Regions from separate parts of the Bradyrhizobium australafricanum genome, predicted to be linked through region 2. Evidence: predicted binding sites of a transcription regulator. Region 2 holds the regulator's gene; the other holds the start of a gene.
What was found. Region 2 encodes HrcA, which represses chaperone genes, less so after heat shock. Its sites were predicted from a motif close to GTTAGCACTCNCNNNNNGNGAGTGCTAAC; they were not measured.
Positions count from the first base shown of each region.

Region 1: J6525_RS18020 (co-chaperone GroES) is a predicted target of HrcA. The motif match lies at 1,585-1,613, and genes of this name have one in related genera.

Region 1 covers NZ_JAGKJL010000018.1:82,577-92,080, forward strand. Annotated here, with positions in the region: gene J6525_RS18005 (protein phosphatase CheZ) at 1-132, shown strand, start outside; gene J6525_RS18010 (hypothetical protein) at 368-646, shown strand; gene J6525_RS18015 (hypothetical protein) at 871-1,389, opposite strand; gene J6525_RS18020 (co-chaperone GroES) at 1,708-2,004, shown strand; gene groL (chaperonin GroEL) at 2,209-3,855, shown strand; gene J6525_RS18030 (hypothetical protein) at 3,946-4,236, shown strand; gene J6525_RS18035 (antibiotic biosynthesis monooxygenase family protein) at 4,268-4,636, opposite strand; gene J6525_RS18040 (MarR family winged helix-turn-helix transcriptional regulator) at 4,735-5,211, shown strand; gene J6525_RS18045 (hypothetical protein) at 5,320-6,519, shown strand; gene J6525_RS18050 (hypothetical protein) at 6,538-6,732, opposite strand; gene J6525_RS18055 (ester cyclase) at 6,981-7,508, shown strand; gene J6525_RS18060 (PaaI family thioesterase) at 7,712-8,179, opposite strand; gene J6525_RS18065 (bifunctional transcriptional activator/DNA repair enzyme AdaA) at 8,199-8,774, opposite strand; gene J6525_RS18070 (hypothetical protein) at 8,981-9,504, shown strand, end outside.
Region 2 covers NZ_JAGKJL010000003.1:296,821-306,324, reverse strand. Annotated here, with positions in the region: gene dnaJ (molecular chaperone DnaJ) at 1-690, opposite strand, end outside; gene dnaK (molecular chaperone DnaK) at 861-2,762, opposite strand; gene J6525_RS04950 (hypothetical protein) at 3,329-4,264, shown strand; gene pncA (bifunctional nicotinamidase/pyrazinamidase) at 4,349-5,059, shown strand; gene J6525_RS04940 (AraC family transcriptional regulator) at 5,082-5,936, shown strand; gene J6525_RS04935 (VOC family protein) at 6,005-6,430, shown strand; gene grpE (nucleotide exchange factor GrpE) at 6,480-7,085, opposite strand; gene hrcA (heat-inducible transcriptional repressor HrcA) at 7,251-8,339, opposite strand; gene rph (ribonuclease PH) at 8,510-9,223, shown strand; gene rdgB (RdgB/HAM1 family non-canonical purine NTP pyrophosphatase) at 9,235-9,504, shown strand, end outside.

The DNA of each region.
Region 1 (9,504 bases), on a different contig from region 2:
GACGCGATCAAGACCCACGTCCCTGCGATCGTCGACACCCGCGAGGGCGATGCCCGCCTGCTCAACGGCCCGAAGCTCGACGGCGACGCCGGCCACGCCTCGCAGGACGACATCGACGCGATGTTCAACTGAAGTTTGTCGGATCAAAACGAAAAACGCCGGCCCTCGGGCCGGCGTTCTTGTTTGCGCGAGCCCACTCAGTAGAGGTCACCAGACACAGCGCCATGCTCGTGCTGTCGTTGCGCCGACTTCACGCACAGACGTACGGCCGCGCGCGGGCGTTGATCTACGTCAACGCGATCCGTCCCTTGCCGCTCATATGTTGGGCCGCGCCTGAAGCGGCGCACCATCTTTTGGCCCGCCCGCGATGAGGAGGATCACCATGCGTCGGACGAACATTGTTCCAGCCAAGTCAGTGACGGTTGCGGGAATAGCCGCGAGCCTCATGTTGGGGATTGCCGGTGTCGCGCTCACTCCAGCACCGGCCAAGGCCGTGGTCTACTGCACGTATGTCGGTTATCCGCAGGGTTGCGTGGCGCGGGCGGGCGTTGTGCTCAGGCCTCGTCCGGTGGCGCGCGCTGCGGTCCGTCACAATGCGGGCGGCAACCTGAATGGCGGCGTCAATCGGGTTGGCGTGCGGCGATAAGGCCGCGTTTTCGGGTCTCCTTCCCTTCTCCCCTTGTGGGAGAAGGTGGCGCGGATGCAATCCGCGCCGGATGAGGGGTTGTCGCCGCCTACTCAAATCTCGAAAGGGTCACTCGCGGAGGAGACCCCTCACCCGGATCGCATCTGACGATGCGATCCGACCTCTCCCACAAGGGGAGAGGTGCACCCCGATGCGGCGCTATCTCATGCTGAAGTAGTTCGCCGTTACGCCCTTGGCGCGCAGCGGACATAGACCATGTTGCCGTAGCGGACCCCGGCGTCCTTGTCGACGAAGCGGGTGATCATGACGCGGCCGTCGAACGAGACGATCTCGCGGTCCTGCTCGCCGGGCGTCGGTCCTGGCGGGCCGATATAGTTCTTGCCGCTCGGGGAACCCTTCAGCCGCAGTTCCTGCGGGGTGGCCTGGTCGGCCAGATGCATGATGACGCCGCCGTTCTGGCCGGCGCCGATCACGTAAGGCTGCTTGCACTGGCCGCGCGCAGCGGCCTCGGTGCGGGCGCGATCGGCGGGATTCTGGAACGAGGCGAGACCCCAGCGGCCGACGATCTCGTCGGCGCGGATGCTTGCGGGCATTTCGGGGGCGACCCCCGGCTCGGCTGGCGCCGGCTCAGGGTTCGACGACAACGACGGCAGGCTCATGCTGCCGCACGCCCCCAAGAGTGTCGTCAGCGCCGAAACAGCCGCGAACCGTGCGACCAATCGCGCGTTGAATGACCTGATCATATGCATCCCCCGACTATGTCCCGGCCGCACCCGTCCCGCAGCCAAGCGTAAAACTTAAGACGGAGCAATGACGTCTGACAAAATTACGTCATCGCTACGATTTGGTTTCTGGTCCACCATCCTATATTGGCCTCACCAAGGCCTTAACCCGTTTGCTTGACAGAAACTGCGCCAAGCCATATTTCCCGGCCCACAATTAGCACTCTCGCACCACGATTGCTAAGAGCGCCGGGCGTCCTGCCCAGCGCCGACCGGGCCGGCATCCAACGCCGGTCCCGATGAACCGGACCTGAAACCGAGCCTCCAAGAGGGAACGTCATGGCTAAATCCACCTTCCGCCCCCTGCACGACCGCGTCGTGGTCAAGCGTATCGATGCCGAGGAGAAATCCAAGGGCGGCATCATCATTCCCGACTCGGCCAAGGAGAAGCCGTCCCAGGGCGAGATCGTCGCCGTCGGCCCGGGTGGCCGCGACGAGGCCGGCAAGCTGATCCCGATCGACCTCAAGGTCGGCGACCGCGTGCTGTTCGGCAAATGGTCGGGCACCGAGGTCAAGCTCGACAACCAGGAACTCCTGATCATGAAGGAGTCCGACATCATGGGCGTGCTGGCGTAAGCGCCACGACCAATTCGAGAGCGCCCACTCTCTCCGCCGTCATTCCCGGACCTGATCCGGGCATCCATCAATCTTCGCAAGATTCTCGCAAGGACGATGGATTGCCGGGTCATCTGGCACGAAGACGCACTTCGTGCTTTTGCCCGGCAATGACGAGCGCAGATGCCGGGCGACCGCATCCAATCATTCCAGGAGTTCAAATCAATGGCTGCCAAGGACGTAAAATTCGCCGGAGAGGCCCGCGACCGCATGCTGCGCGGTGTCGACGTGCTCGCCAACGCCGTGAAGGTGACGCTCGGCCCGAAGGGCCGCAACGTCGTCATCGAGAAGAGCTTCGGCGCTCCCCGCATCACCAAGGACGGCGTCACCGTCGCCAAGGAGATCGAGCTCGACGACAAGTTCGAGAACATGGGTGCGCAGATGCTGCGCGAGGTCGCTTCCAAGACCAACGACACCGCCGGTGACGGCACCACCACCGCGACCGTGCTGGCGCAGGCCATCGTCCGCGAGGGCGCCAAGTCGGTCGCCGCCGGCATGAACCCGATGGACCTCAAGCGCGGCATCGACACCGCGGTCGCGGCCGTGATCAAGGACATCGAAAAGCGCGCCAAGCCGGTCGCCTCCTCGTCCGAAGTCGCCCAGGTCGGCACCATCTCGGCCAATGGCGATGCCGCGATCGGCAAGATGATCGCGCAGGCGATGCAGAAGGTCGGCAACGAGGGCGTGATCACCGTCGAGGAGAACAAGTCGCTCGAGACCGAGGTCGATATCGTCGAGGGCATGAAGTTCGACCGCGGCTACCTCAGCCCCTACTTCATCACCAACGCCGAGAAGATGACCGCCGAGCTCGAGGATGCCTACATCCTGCTGCACGAGAAGAAGCTGTCCGGCCTGCAGTCCATGCTGCCGGTGCTGGAAGCCGTGGTGCAGTCGGGCCGTCCGCTCTTGATCCTCGCCGAGGACGTCGAGGGCGAGGCGCTGGCGACCCTGGTCGTCAACCGCCTGCGCGGCGGGCTCAAAGTCGCCGCCGTCAAGGCGCCAGGCTTCGGCGATCGCCGCAAGGCGATGCTGGAGGACATCGCGATCCTGACCGGCGGTCAGCTGATCTCCGACGACCTCGGCATGAAGCTCGAGAGCGTCACGATCAACATGCTCGGCCGCGCCGGCAAGATCGTGATCGACAAGGAGAACACCACGATCGTCAAGGGCGCCGGCAAGAAGAAGGACATCGACGCCCGCGTTGGCCAGATCAAGGCGCAGATCGAGGAGACCACCTCGGACTACGACCGTGAGAAGCTGCAGGAGCGCCTCGCCAAGCTCGCCGGCGGCGTTGCCGTCATCAAGGTCGGCGGTGCGACCGAGGTCGAGGTCAAGGAGAAGAAGGATCGTGTCGAGGACGCGCTGAACGCGACCCGCGCCGCGGTGCAGGAAGGCATCGTGCCGGGCGGCGGCGTCGCGCTGCTGCGCGCCAAGAAGGCGGTCGGCCGGCTCACCAACCCGAATGCCGACGTCCAGGCCGGCATCAACATCGTGCTCAAGGCGCTCGAAGCTCCGGTCCGCCAGATCTCGGAGAACGCCGGTGTCGAGGGCTCGATCGTGGTCGGCAAGATCCTCGAGAACAAGTCGGAGACCTTCGGCTTCGACGCCCAGACCGAGGACTATGTCGACATGGTCGACAAGGGCATCATCGACCCCGCCAAGGTGGTGCGCACCGCCTTGCAGGACGCCTCCTCCGTGGCCGGTCTGCTCGTGACCACCGAGGCAATGGTCGCCGAACTGCCGAAGGACGCGGCGCCGGCAATGCCGGGCGGCGGCGGCATGGGTGGAATGGGCGGCATGGGCGGCTTCTAAGCCTCCCACATCCCTATCGAGATCGAAGGCCGCCTCCGGGCGGCCTTCTTTTTTGCAGTTTGATTACGATCGGGGGGCAAGGATCATGTGATGTCCCGCGACGCCAAATCACTGACGTCAACGCTCGTGCTGTTCTACGCGATCGGCGCGCTGCTTGCGCTCGGCGCCTATGCCCTGGACAGCATCGATGATCTTGCGGTCGTCTTGACGTTCTGGCTCAGGCAAACGCTGACGTTTGTCGTCCTCGGCGCGGGTTATGGCGTCTATTACGTCATTTCGGGTTCTGCCGGTCATCGTCCAAAAGCGCCGTTGCGATTTCTGGACATCTCGTTTCTGGCCGCTGCTTCCACGCTTGGGGTTGGCATCCTCGTGCACAGCTGAGCGATCCTTGACGCGACGGCCTGACAGTCCGTTACGCGACGCAGATGTCGGACACCGCCACCTTCTGGAACAGGTGCGGCGAGGCTACCGCCGAGGCCGGATAGGCCGAGAGCTTGGCCCTGAACTCGGGGTTCATGAAGGCGGCGCGGAAGGCGGCGGTCGATTCCCAGACCGCGTAGTTCAGATAGGCCGGGCTCTCACCGAGCGCGCGGTGCAGCTGGGTCGAGATGAAGCCCGGCTGCCGCTTCATGATGGCGGCGTCGTCCTGCCAGGCCTTGAGAAACGTGTCCTCGTCGGCCGCATCGAGCGTGAAGAGGTTGACGAGCACGACGTTGCTGGCCTCGACCGCGAGCTGGCGGTCGATCGGGAAAGCGGGGTCCAGGGGGCGCATCTGCGGCATGGTAGGCTCCGTTCGATATGGTGTTATGATGTCATTCCGTACTGATGGATACATATAGAAATTGACATTATGATGTCAATACGTTCATATGGTGACAAATGCCGAATGCAAAGCGAACGCCGGCGGGCGAAGCCCTGAGCACCCTGATTCCCGACCTGTTCAGGCTCAACAGCCTGCTGTTCACATCAGGCGACCGGCTGGTAGCCGGGCTCGGGCTGACCAGCGCGCGCTGGCAGATCCTCGGTGCCATCGTCGCCACAGAGCGCCCGCAACCGGTCGCCTGGCTGGCGCGCGACCTCGGCGCTGCCAGACAGAACGTGCAGCGGATCGTCAACGACCTCGAACGGGACGGGCTCGTCGCCTTCGAGACCAACCCGCATCACCGCCGCGCCCAGCTCGTCGTGCTGACCGCCAAGGGGCGGCAAAGCTTCGACGCGGCCATGCGCCTGCAGCTGCCCTGGGTGAACGGCCTCGCCGACGGGCTGTCGATGAAGGACCTCGAAACCGTGAGCCGGGTCGTGATGGTGCTGCGCGGCCGACTGGAGAGCGGCGAGGAACCTGACGAACGCACATGACCGCGATCGCGGCGCGAGGCCGCCGTTAGGCGGCCTTCTTTTTTGGCCAATGACATGGAGGTTTGCTAGTTACGACGGAACCGATTCTGCCCTTCGAGGACTTATCGTATGCGCGCGCTCCCGCTCCTGCTGCTCGGTCTTGCCGTCACCTCGGCGCCTGCCCTCGCCCAGATGAAGCTGCAATCGAAGGCGGCTCCCGCCAATGGCCCCGAGACGCGCTATTTCACCTCGATCGACGGCCTGATGGACGGCAATGCCGACGTCGTCCTGAAGGAAACCCGCCAGGGCAAGACCGTGACCGCGGCCGTGCTCGACGTCTGCTATCCCGCCGACAAGAGCTCCGACCGCAAGGACCGCTTCGTCGCCAACCTGACCGTCAGCGGCCAGACGCTTTCCGGCACCGCCCAGAGCGTCGCCGACAAGCAGCCGGTCACCGTCAAACTGAACCGCAAGCAAACCGGCGACGGTTTTGAGTTCCGCGGCCAGATCACGATCGGCCAGACCGTGACCGAGGTCGCCTCGACGGACAATTCCGATCTCAGCGAGAAGGAATTCCAGGACAACCAGGCCACCGAGGACGGCATCACGCCGCAGCCGAAGGATTTCACCGACGTTTCGCCGGAATCGATCGGTGTGCGGGTGAAGCTCGATGCGGCGGCGGATTTCCTCAAGAGCCTGAAGGGCGAGGCGGTCGAGATCGGCACCTCCAGCCTCGCGGTGACCTGCGATGCGATGCGCTCCGGCGAGCAGACCATCAACCTCACCGTCGATCCCGAGCACGCGAGCGCACTGCTCGCCAAGACAAAATCGGCGCCCGGCGTGACCGCGGCCGGCTGGACCAGCGGCGTGGTCGAGATGGACCGCACCATCCGTTTTGCCGCCGCCGACTGGCGCGACGGCGACAAGCTCAACCGTGAAAAGCTGGCAAGCGCGATCGCGGGCGTGCTGGCGAAGACGCTTGCCGCAAAGCCCGCCTCGGCGACGTGGAACGCGAACACCGGCAAGCTCAAGCTGGTGCTGAAGCGGCCCAGCACGGTTTACCCGGCACTCGGCCTCACCCAGAATTACGAGATCACTGCCCTGGTCTCACCCGACAAGCCCGGAAGCTCTGACCGGCTGATGCTGTGGGTCTCGAGCCCCACCGTTTCGACATCGGACGACAGCGCCGGCTCCAAGCTCAATCTGTCCGACGATTCCAGCAGCGACGAGGAAGGCAGCGAGACCAGGGACGACAACGGCGCGATCGACGCGCTGCTCAAGGAGTTCAAGGGCCAGCGCTGGGACGCCGACAAGTCGGTGTGGCGGTAAGGCCGCCGCTGTCCTGAGTTAAGCCGCCTGCGTCTTCAGCGGCACGACGTTGTCGCGCGTCTTCGGGGTGGCGTCCGGACCGGACTGAAGCATCCCGTCGCTTCTGACGAACAATTCAGAACGAGGCTCGATCGCGGCGCGATCGAGCAGCGCCCGCAGCTCGGGACGAAGTCCGTCGCCGCGCAGCGCGGCGATCGCATCGAAGTTGCGCATGATGTTCTCCTGCGTGATCGCAATCAGATTCTCGCATTCGTCTTTCGCGAGCCACCCGCTTCCCGATTCCGCGACGACGCTCGAGAAGCCGTGCTAAGCGCCATATCGACACAGCGGAATCTCGTCTGAAACTCGATCGCTCGCCCGATCTGAAATCGGGTGGTGCGAGACACGCCTCCAAATGTTCACTGCGCGCATCGAGAGAGCGCCGGTCGCGATACCGGCAACGCGCAAATGGAGACGAAGAGATGTCAGAGGAAAACAAAAACGTCGTCGGCCGGTGGTTCAAGGAGTTCTGGGGCAACCCCTGGAATCCGCGCATCATCAACGAGCTCGCTACAGCGGACATTGTCGTGCACTACCCGATGCACGAACCGAAGAAGGGCCGCGCCGCGGTCACGCAGTTCATGACCGAATTTCGCGAAGCCTTTCCGGATCTGAATTTCTGGGGCATCGGCGATCTCGTCGCGGAAGGCGATCTCGTCGTCGGCCGCTGGGAAGGCGGCGGCACGCACACAGGACCTGCGTTCAGCGACTTCCGCCTCGGCTCGCTTCCCGCAGCCTCCGGCCGCAAGATGACGTTCGCCGGCACCACCGTGCTGCGCGTGCAGGACGGACGGATCGCCGAAGAGCTCGGACAGGAAGATGCGATCACCGCCATGCTGCAGCTCGGCCTCATTCGTTTGCCCGAAAGCGACGGAGCCGCGTCGCGGCCGGGCGGCGAGCTGCCCGACGGCTGGAACAACATGCCGGGATATCCGGAGGGGCCGCGCTGAGCACGGCCGGAGCATGGCTCCATCGACGATCGCATCATGACTACCCGAACGCGCTTGATGCGCGTTCGGGTAACGCAATCGATCGGCGCGGTGAACTTGAAGGTCTCTAAGCCGCAGGCTTGCTGGAAGCATTCCAATATTTGCTGCGCCGGCATCGCATCTTCCGATGCAGTGCCGGCGCGGTCTCGCCGTCGCAATTTTCGTCAAGACGGGAAGATCAGGCACGTCGTCGTGCCGTGGGCGAGCAACCGGCCCTGCTCGTCGGTGACCCTGCCTTCGGCGGTGCCGATGCGACGGCCGCAATTGAGCACATTGCCTTCCGCTCTGATCGGGCCGGTGTCGGGCGTGATCGGACGCACCAGTGAGATCTTGAACTCGAGTGTGGTCTGGCTGGTGCCGGCATCGAGCGTCGACTGCACCGCAAGCCCCATGCAGCTGTCGAGCAGCGTCGCGGTGAGGCCGCCATGCACGGTGCCCGCCGGATTGAGATGCGCGTCGGTCGGCACCAGCGTGACGACGACGCGGCCGCGCTCGGCCTCGGCGACGTCATAGCCGAGTGTCCGCGCGATGGTGTTGAGCGGCAATGCGCCGCTGGCGAGACCCTGAACGAATGCGAGGCCGCTCATCTTAAGCTTCTGTTCCGCACTGACGGTGCCGTAGCTCTTGGCCATTGCCGATCTCCATCGGGGTTTATTGTATCGCGACGGTTGGCCGCTTGCGCCGCAGCGACGCGGCGGAGCGGCCGTAGAGTTTTGCGAATGCGGCATTCATGCGCCGCGCGCTGGAAAAGCCGGCATGCTGCGCCACCAACGCAAGCGGCAGCTCGCTGCCGTCGATCAGGCGCTTTGCGCGCTGCACGCGCAGCGACAGCGCGACCTGGAGCGGCGAGGCATCGAGATGCTCGGCGAACAGACGCGACAGATGCCGCGCGCCGACGCCGAGCCGCACCGCCAACGCTTCGACATTGCCGCGGTCGAGCGCGCCTTCCTCGATCAGCGCCAGGGCGCGCTCGACGGTGGTCCTGGTGCCTTTCCAGGCCGGGCAGAACGGCGCCGCCTCGGGACGGCAGCGCAGGCAGGGCCTGAAGCCAGCACGCTCGGCCGACGCCGCGCTGCCATAGAACCGCACATTGCGCGCGAGCGGCGTGCGTGCCCGGCAGACCGGGCGGCAATACACACCGGTGGTCTTGACCGCGACGAACACGACGCCGTCCCAGGCCGGGTCGCGGCGCTGAAAGGCTGCATATTGTGCGGCGAAATCGAGCATGCGACCGCTATAGCCCCGCCCGCGCGCCGCGACGACCCGCTTTGCGGGGACGACGTCCGGAAACGACCGCTGGTGCGGAAAATACCCGGGCATCTACGGGGGCCTGCGACCAAAAGACTTCGTGCCGCCGCAGTTCGGTCACCGAAAATTAAGGCTCGATTTAGTTTCGAGGATCATGCTTCGCGCCATCGAACACAGGTCACGCCATGCAAGACCGCGAGCCGATCAACGCTGCGAGCATCTGGCCGACAGATGTGACGGAGGGTCATTCGCCGGCACAGACGGCGGACCTCTGGGATGTCACCGGCGAGAACCACGACGCCGCCCTGCTGCTGCGGGAGCCGTTTGCCGACCGCATCGGCACCGCGCTCTTGGCAGCCACCGCGCTCGCCGCAAGCTTCGTGCTGGGATGGACCGGCGGAGCCAACTGGCACGACCTTGCAGCTCCCGCCCCGGTCCCGGTAGCCCAGAAGGAAGCGCCGGCCCCGCACGTTGCGGAGGTGGCGCCGACCCGAAAGAACGAGGGCCCGCGCCGGGCCGCATCCAACGCCGACCCCGTCGTCACCGGCAGCCTTCCGAGGACCGCGCCGGCAAGCCCGCGTCCGCTCGCCTTGGGCGCCGCGCCGACGACCTTGAATGCACAGGCCGCCGCATTGGGGCCGAAGCAGGCGGCGGCGCCGGAGACGCGGCCGAGCACTATCCCGGGCTGGTCGGTGGTCGAAGTCCGCGA
Region 2 (9,504 bases):
GAGACGAATGCGGGTGCCGTCCTCGACGCCCGGGGGAATGTTGACCGACAGCGTGCGCTCGCGCGTCACCCGGCCGGAACCGGCGCAGGAGGTGCAGGCATCCTCGATCATCTGGCCGCGGCCCTGACAGCCGGGACAGGTCCGCTCCAGCGTGAAGAAGCCCTGGGCCTGCCGGATACGGCCGGCGCCGCCGCAATGTGAGCACGTCTTCGGCTTGGTACCGGCCTTGGCGCCGGTGCCCGAGCAGGATTCGCAGGTGACCGAGACCGGGATCTCGATCTGCGCGGTCTTGCCCTGGAAGGCCTCCTCGAGCGTGATCTCCATGTTGTAGCGCAGGTCGGCGCCGCGCTCGCGGCCACCGCCGCGGCGCTGCCCGGCCATGCCGAACAGGTCTTCGAAAATGTCGGAGAAGGATGAGGCGAAGCCGGCGCCGAAGCCGGGACCGCCGCCGCCCATGCCCTGCTCGAAAGCGGCATGGCCGAAGCGGTCATAGGCGGCGCGCTTGTCGCCGTCCTTCAGCACCTCATAGGCTTCGTTGATTTCCTTGAACCGGACTTCGCTGGTGGCGTCGCCCGGATTCTTGTCCGGATGCCATTTCATCGCGAGCTTGCGGAAAGCCGATTTCAGCTTGGTCTCGTCCGCGTTCCGCTCAACCTCGAGGGTCTCGTAATAGCAGCGCTTGGTGGACATCCTTCAATTCCGTCCGAAGTTCATCGCGAACGCCAAAGATTGCGCCAAGGATTGCGTAAAGGATTGCGCCTGTCTGGAAGATGCAGCGATCGCCTTAAAGAAAAATGACCCCCACTCCTCCGAGACGCGGCGCGTGCTCATTGGTGTGAGGGTCATGATCGCAAATCCGCTTAAGCAGACTTCTTGCTGTTCTTGTCGTCGTCGACCTCGGTGAACTCCGCGTCGACAACGTCATCCTTAGCAGCGTCCTTGGCCGCATCGGCCTCGGCCTGCTGCTTGTACATGGCCTCGCCGAGCTTCATCGAAGCCTGCGCCAGCGTGTTGGTCTTGGCCTTGATCGCCTCGGCGTCGTCGCCCTTCAGCGCTTCCTTGAGGTCGCTGACGGCGTCTTCGATCGCGCGGCGCTCGGTGTCGGCGATCTTCGAACCGTGTTCGGCCAGAGCCTTCTCGGTCGAGTGAACCAGCCCGTCGGCATGGTTCTTGGCGTCGACAGCCTCGCGGCGCTTCTTGTCCTCGGCCGCGTTGACCTCGGCGTCCTTGACCATCTTGTCGATGTCGGCTTCGGACAGACCGCCGGATGCCTGGATCCGGATCTGCTGTTCCTTGCCGGTCGCCTTGTCCTTGGCCGAGACGTTGACGATACCGTTGGCGTCGATGTCGAAGGTCACCTCGATCTGCGGCATGCCGCGCGGAGCCGGCGGAATACCCATCAGGTCGAACTGGCCGAGCATCTTGTTGTCGGCCGCCATTTCACGCTCGCCCTGGAAGACCCGGATGGTGACAGCGCCCTGATTGTCTTCGGCGGTCGAGAACACCTGGCTCTTCTTGGTCGGGATCGTGGTGTTGCGGTCGATGATGCGGGTGAACACACCGCCCAGCGTCTCGATGCCCAGCGACAGCGGGGTCACGTCGAGCAGCAGCACGTCCTTGACATCGCCCTGCAGCACGCCGGCCTGGATCGCAGCGCCGATCGCGACGACCTCGTCGGGATTGACGCCCTTATGCGGCTCCTTGCCGAAGAACTGCTTCACGACTTCCTGGATCTTCGGCATGCGGGTCATGCCGCCGACCAGCACCACTTCGCCGATCTCGCCGGCGGTCAGGCCGGCATCCTTCAGCGCCTTGCGGCATGGCTCGATGGTCTTCTCGACGAGATCGGCCACCAGCGCCTCGAACTTGGCGCGGGTCAGCTTCATCGTCAGATGCTTCGGACCGGTCTGGTCAGCCGTGATGAACGGCAGGTTGATTTCGGTCTGCGTGGTCGACGACAGCTCGATCTTGGCCTTCTCCGCAGCTTCCTTCAGGCGCTGCAGGGCAAGCTTGTCGTTGCGCAGGTTGATGCCCTGCTCCTTCTGGAATTCGTCGGCGAGATAGCCGACCAGGCGCATGTCGAAATCTTCACCGCCCAGGAAGGTGTCGCCGTTGGTCGACTTCACCTCGAACACGCCGTCGCCGATCTCGAGGATCGAGACGTCGAAGGTGCCGCCGCCGAGGTCGTACACGGCGATCGTGCCGGACTTCGACTTGTCGAGACCGTAGGCGAGCGCGGCAGCCGTCGGCTCGTTGATGATGCGCAGCACTTCGAGGCCGGCGATCTTGCCGGCGTCCTTGGTGGCCTGACGCTGCGCGTCGTTGAAATAGGCGGGAACCGTGATGACGGCCTGCTCGACCTTCTGGCCGAGATGCGCCTCAGCGGTCTCCTTCATCTTCTGCAGAATGAAGGCCGAGACCTGCGAGGGCGAATAGGTCTTGCCATCGGCTTCGACCCAGGCGTCGCCGTTCGATGCCTTTACGATCTTGTAGGGAACGAGCTTCTTGTCCTTCTCGACCATCGGGTCGTCATAGCGGCGGCCAATGAGGCGCTTCACCGCAAAGAACGTACGCTCGGGATTGGTCACCGCCTGGCGCTTCGCCGGCTGGCCGACGAGGCGCTCGCCATCGTCAGTGAAAGCAACGATCGACGGCGTCGTTCGCATGCCCTCGGCATTCTCGATCACCTTGGCGTTCTTGCCATCCATTACGGCGACGCACGAATTCGTGGTGCCGAGGTCGATCCCAATGACCTTACCCATGGTTTTGATATCCTCTTTGCTACGGCAGGTTGGTTGGGCCCTGACGGCGCTCCGTACCGAACCCCCAGACGTTCACATACTCGCGATATTGCGACGGTGAGCCTGATATAGGAGAGAGGGTCCTGCCCGCAAGGACTGGACGCAACGTTGAGGCCTGAAAAGACTGACGTTTGAAAGATTGTGTCAGCCCGGCTGCAGCGCCGGTTCAAGCCCGATCCAAGTTAACAAATCGGCAATGATGCGGCACGCCGTCGACCGCGAACATCCGCCACGCGACGTCCGCGCTGTTGAGTGAACACTCACAAACGTCGTATGCGGAAGCGGGCGCAGGCCGAGGGCGCGCTGTTTGGCCGCTGGTGGCCGATCGTCGGAAACGTCGGGAAACTGGAAAGTGCCAGCCAATCGGGACGAAAAGCCCATGGAATCGGGCCTGCAGGCCCGGAGCGCGGCTTTGGCGGCCTGTTGCAGGGTCATCAAAACCGCTAAAAGCGGTCCGACTGAAAGAGGCCATCCAGCCCTGCACCGGCCCCGTTGCGCGGCCACCAAGCAAAACCGGTAGATTCCCCATGACGCCTTTTCGACTTCTCGTTGCGGTTGCCTTGCTGCTTGCTGCCACCTGTCGTGGCTTTGCCGCCGACGTGGTGTTTCCGCCGGGCGCGCATGTCGGGATGAAGCCGCTGGTGGGCCTCAACCGCGCCAAGTCGTTCATCGGCTTCGAGACCGAGGACCAGGGCGTGAAGGTCTTGATCGCCGATCTGCCCGCGGACGCCTACAACGAGGTCGTGAGCGCCTTCAAGGCCAACCCGGCTGGTAGCGGAAACATCAAGCCGGAGAGCCTCGAGACGCCGGCCGGCCTCGCCTATTACACCGTGGAGAGCGCGCGTGACGGCACCACCAATGTGCGGCGCTATTCCATGATCCTGCCGGGACCGACCTTCTCCGGCTATGTCGCGGTCCAGGTGCCGGAGAACGCCAGCAAGATCTACACCGACGACGCCGTGCGGCAGATGTTCGCCACCGCCCAGATCCGCAACGAGGTGCCGGTCGACGAACAGCTCGGCATGATGCCGTTCAAGGTCACCGAGCTCAGCAGCTTCAAGAATGTCCGCATGCTGGCGCCGGGCGCCGCGCTGCTGATGGCTGACGGCGACGACAAGGGCCTTGAGACCAAGCCCTTTATGCTGCTTGGCATCATCGGCTCGGCCCCGGCCACACCGGATGATCGCGGCCGCTTCGCCCAGCAGATCGCCACCACGATCCCCGGCGTGCGCGACGGGCGGATCACCATGTCCGAACCGATCCGGATCGACGGCCAGCCCGGCTTCGAGACGCGCATCGACGCCGTCAGCGGCAAGGACAATACCCCGGTGACCATCGTGCAGTGGCTGCGGTTCGGCGCGCAGACATCGATGCGCATCATCGGCAGCTCCCCGCGCACCGATTGGGAGAAGGCCTTCCCGCGCTTCCGCGCGGTGCGCGACGGCATCCAGCCGCGCAGCTGACAGGCCCGCCGAAAAATCGGACTTTCGCAGCTCCACGAACGGAACTAGCCTCCTCGCGCTGTTATCAGAGCGAGGAGGGGCGCGATGTTGGATCGACGACAGGTCGTTGCAGGGCTCGGTACACTGGCGCTTGCCGCGCTGGTTCCAAAACACCTCTGGGCGGCTGCGATCAAGCCCGACGACGGCTCCGCGCTGCTCGTGATCGACGTCCAGAACTGCTTCCTGCCCGGCGGCAGCCTCGCGGTGAAAGACGGCGAGCAGGTGGTGCCGGTGATCAACCGGATCGCCAAGAGCTTTGCCAATGTGGTGATGACGCAGGACTGGCACACGCCCGGACACATCTCCTTTGCCTCGACCCATTCCGGCAAGAAGCCGTTCGAGATCGTCGATCTTGCCTATGGCAAGCAGGTGCTGTGGCCCGACCACTGCGTCCAGGGTACCGACGGCGCCTCGCTGTCGAAGGAACTCGCGATCCCGCAGGCCGAGCTGATCATCCGCAAGGGTTTTCACAAGGACGTCGACAGCTACTCCGCCTTCACCGAGGCCGACGGCAAGACCACCACCGGGCTCGCCGCCTATCTGAAGGCGCGCAACGTCGAGCGGGTTTTCGTGGCCGGGCTCGCCACCGATTTCTGCGTGGCATGGACCGCGCTCGATGCGCGCAAGGCCGGCTTCGAGACCTATGTGGTGGAAGATGCCTGTCGCGGCATCGACACCCAGGGATCGCTCGCCAAGGCCTGGGACGACATGGCCAAGGCTGGCGTCAAGCGCATCCAGTCCTCGGATATCGCGTAAGACGCAGCCTCGCGAGATTCGCATGGCCGAGTCTACGTCACCTCTTGCATTCGATCTCGCGCAGCGCCTGCCATCGCCGCGCCTGGCGGGCCTGATCGTCCGGATCACCGGTTATCGCGAGACCGCGACGGGCCGGTTCGCACAACGGCAGACCGCGCCGCTGATCGTCCCGCTGATCATCAGTTTCGGCTCGCCGTTCCTGATCGCGCTGTCGCGCGAGCCCAGTGCGGCCGATCGTCAGCTCAGCTTCGCCGCCGGCCTGCATGCCGGGCCTGTCTACATCGAGTCCGACGGGCGCGCCGCCTGCGTGCAGGTCGATTTCACCCCGCTCGGCGCCTACAGCTTCTTCGGCGGCGTCGTGACCGACCTGGTCGGGCGCATGGTCGATATCGACGATGTGCTCGGCCATGATGGCCGTCGTCTGCGCGAACAGCTCGGCGCCGTGACGTGCTGGCAGCGCCGCTTCGACCTGATCGAGGCGTTCGTGCTGCGGCGCGCCGGCCACATGCCGTCTCCCGAAATCGCGTTCGCCTATCGAAAACTGGCGCGTTCGGCCGGCGCTATCAGCATCACGGCATTGGCCGACGAGATCGGCTGGAGCCGCAAGCATCTGGCCGGCCGGTTTCGGTCCGAACTCGGCCTCGCCCCCAAATCGCTGGCGCGCATGATGCGGTTTCACCGGGCGAGCCGGCTGGCACAAAGCGGCGCTGCGCTTGGCTGGGCGGGGATCGCGGCGGAAAGCGGCTATGCCGACCAGGCCCATCTCGCCCGCGAGTTCGTCGAATTCGCAGGCGAACCGCCAACCGCCTGGGCGCGCCGCCAGGCGCTGACCGACCGCCGGCTGGTTCACGCCGGCGATGGGCTGGCGGACTGGTAACAAACCTTCAAGCCGACGCCGCGTTGCCTCGTGCAGGATGGCGCCGTCAGCCAAGGAGGTGAGCGACCATGACGCACGACATCGAACCGCCCCGCATCTACCCGACCCTGCGCTGCAAGGACGCCGAGGCGATGACCAATTGGCTCACGACGGTGCTTGGGTTCACCGAACACGTCGTCTACCGCGATGGCGGCGTGATCCATCACGCCGAGCTCGCCTATGGTTCCTCGATGCTGATGCTGGGCCAGAGCCGCGACGACGCATATGGCAGGCTGGTCGGCGACCTCGACAACCGCCGCACCGACTCGATCTATATCGCGGTCGACGATCCCGACGCGCTGCACGCGAAGGTCAAGGCTGCCGGCGCCAAGATCGAGATGGAACTGCGCGATACCGACTATGGCAGCCGCGACTTCGCCTGCCGCGATCCGGAAGGAAATCTCTGGAGCTTCGGCACCTATTGGCCGAAGGCACACGAGAAGCCGCGACCGTGAGCCCGCGCAATCCGCGAGCTCACAAACGCGCAGCCGGGATCGGGATGGATCAGGCGGTGATGTCGGCGGTCGGGGCGGCCTTGGCGCCGCCCTTGGAGACGCCGACCAGTGCCGGGCGCAGGATGCGCTCGCCGATCATGTAACCGGCCTGCACGACCTGCACCACGGTGCCCGACGGCACCGACGGATCAGGCACCTCGAACATCGCCTGCTGGAAGTTCGGATCGAACTTCTCGCCGATCGGGTCGAACTTCTTGACGCCGTTCTTCTCCAGCGCGTTGAGCAGCGAACGTTCGGTCAGCTCGACGCCTTCGATCAGCGCCTTCAGGCCGGGATCGGCGGCTTCCTTGGTCTCGGCCGGCACCGCATCGAGCGCGCGCTGCAGGTTGTCGGCGATATCGAGCACGTCGCGGGCAAAGCCGGTGATGCCGTAGGTCTTGGCGTCGGCGACCTCGCGGCGGGTGCGCTGGCGGAGATTCTCCATCTCGGCCAGGGTGCGCAGCGTCCGGTCGCGCGCCTCGGCGAGTTCCTTGGTCAGCGCCTCCGCCGATCCGGCCTCGGGCTCGTCAGGCATGATGTACGGCTTCGAGACCACGGGCTCACCCGTCGGCGCCGAATTCTCGGTGTTGTCATTGGCCCGGTTCGGATCGGTCATGGCTTGCCTTCTCGAAAACTCGCGTCGGTTCAAATCTTGGGGATTGCTTGCCGGGATATCGTGCTTTGGGCGGCGAAAATCAAGCGCAACATACCGGTCTCGGGAACTGGGATCTCCGGCTTGGGTGAAGAAAACCCGTCAAATGAAAGCGAAATCGCCCTCCGGTCAGCCGCCCAGCATCTTGCTGACGATGCGCGCGGCATAATCGACGGTCGGGATCACCCGCGCATAGTTCAGCCGCGTCGGTCCGATCACGCCAAGAACGCCCACGATCCGCCCCTGGGCGTCGCCATAGGGCGCGATGATGGTCGAGGAACCCGACAGCGAGAACAGCTTGTTCTCCGAGCCGATGAAGATCCGCACGCCCTCGCCGCGTTCGGCGCGGCCGAGCAGATCGATCACGCCGCGCTTGGTTTCGAGATCGTCGAACAGCGATTTGATGCGCTCGAGATCGTCGAGCGCATGCAGGTCCTCGAGCAGGTTGGCGTGACCGCGCACGATCAGCTGGCGGTCCTCGTTCTCGCCGCCGGACCAGCTCGCGATGCCCGCCGCGACCACCTTTTGCGTGAGCTGATCGAGCTCGGCGCGATTTTGCGTCAGTGCCGTCTCGAGCTCGAGCCGCGCTTCGGCCAGCGTCCGGCCGCGGATCCGCGCATTGAGGAAATTGGTCGCCTCGGTCAGGGCTGAGGATGGAACACCCGGCGGCAGTGCCAGCACGCGGTTTTCGACCTGGCCGTCTTCGCCGACCAGCACGACCAGCGCCTTTTCCGGCTCCAGCCGGACGAACTCGATGTGCTTCAGCCGCGCATTCGACTTTTGCGTCAGCACCACCGCCGCGGCGCGGGTCAGCCCCGACAGCCGCGTCAAGGCTTCGCCAAGCGCGGCCTCGACGGATTGCCCGCGGCCGACGGCAGCAAGCTGGGTCTGGATCGACTGACGCTCGGCCTCGGTGAGGTCGCCGACCTGCATCAGCGCATCGACGAAGAAGCGCAGCCCGAGTTCGGTCGGCAACCGGCCGGCGGAGGTGTGCGGCGCATAGATCAGGCCGAGCTGCTCGAGATCCGACATCACGTTGCGGACCGAGGCCGGCGACAGCGGTAATGCGATCAGGCGCGAAATGTTGCGCGAACCGACCGGCTCGCCGGTCGCGAGATAGCTTTCGACGATTTGACGAAAAATGTCGCGCGAACGCTCGTTGAGCTGGGCGAGCCCGGCATGCGGCGCGATCAGGCCAATCGGATCGTGGTGAGTCACACTCCAGTCCCTCACAATTACTGCATAATTTGTCGATCCGGGAGGCCGATGACAAGCATGCATTCGGCCCCCTCGTACCGGACCATACCGGGGCCGAAAACCCTTGCCGCTGCCCCTTCCCGCTCCTACAAGCACGGCCAGCCAATTTTCTCGGATTTCTGGAGGATTTCATGCGGCCAAGCCGCCGTGCACCCGATGAACTGCGTCCCGTGTCGCTGGAACGCGGCGTCGTCAAATATGCCGAGGGTTCCTGCATGGTGAAGTTCGGCGACACCCATGTGCTGGTGACCGCCACGCTGGAAGAGCGGTTGCCGCCGTGGCTGAAGGGCCAGGGCCGCGGCTGGGTCACCGCCGAATACGGCATGCTGCCGCGTGCCACCCTGGAACGCACCCGCCGCGAGGCCTCGGCCGGCAAGCAGGGCGGCCGCACGGTCGAGATTCAGCGGCTGATCGGCCGCTCGCTGCGCGCGGCCGTCGATCTCGAGGCGCTCGGCGAGCGCCAGATCACGGTCGATTGCGACGTCATCCAGGCCGACGGCGGCACCCGCACCGCCTCCATCACCGGTGCCTGGGTGGCGCTGGCCGACTGCATCAACTGGATGAAGACCCGCAACATGCTGAAGACCAACGTGTTGCGCGACAATGTGGCGGCGATCTCCTGCGGCATCTACCAGGGCACGCCGGTGCTCGATCTCGACTATGCCGAGGATTCCGAAGCCGATACCGACGCCAATTTCGTCATGACCGGCGACGGCCGGATCATCGAGGTGCAGGGCACCGCCGAGAAGACGCCGTTCTCGGAAGGTGAATTCCTGGCGCTGATGACGCTGGCGCGCAAAGGTGTCGCGCGTCTGGTCGACTTGCAAAAGATCGCGGTGGCGTAGTCAGATTGGTCATGCACCGCCGAATCACCGGAAGGCTCGTCATCGCCACCCATAATCCCGGCAAGCTTGCCGAGATGCGGGAACTGCTGGCGCCGCACGGCGTGGAGGTGGTGTCGGCCGGCGAGCTCGACCTCGCCGAGCCCGAGGAGACCGGCGACAATTTTCGCGCCAACGCGGCGATCAAGGCGATCGCGGCCGCGAAGGCGACCGGACTGCCAGCCTTCGCCGACGATTCCGGCCTCGTGGTCGACGCGCTCGACGGCGCGCCCGGGATCTACTCG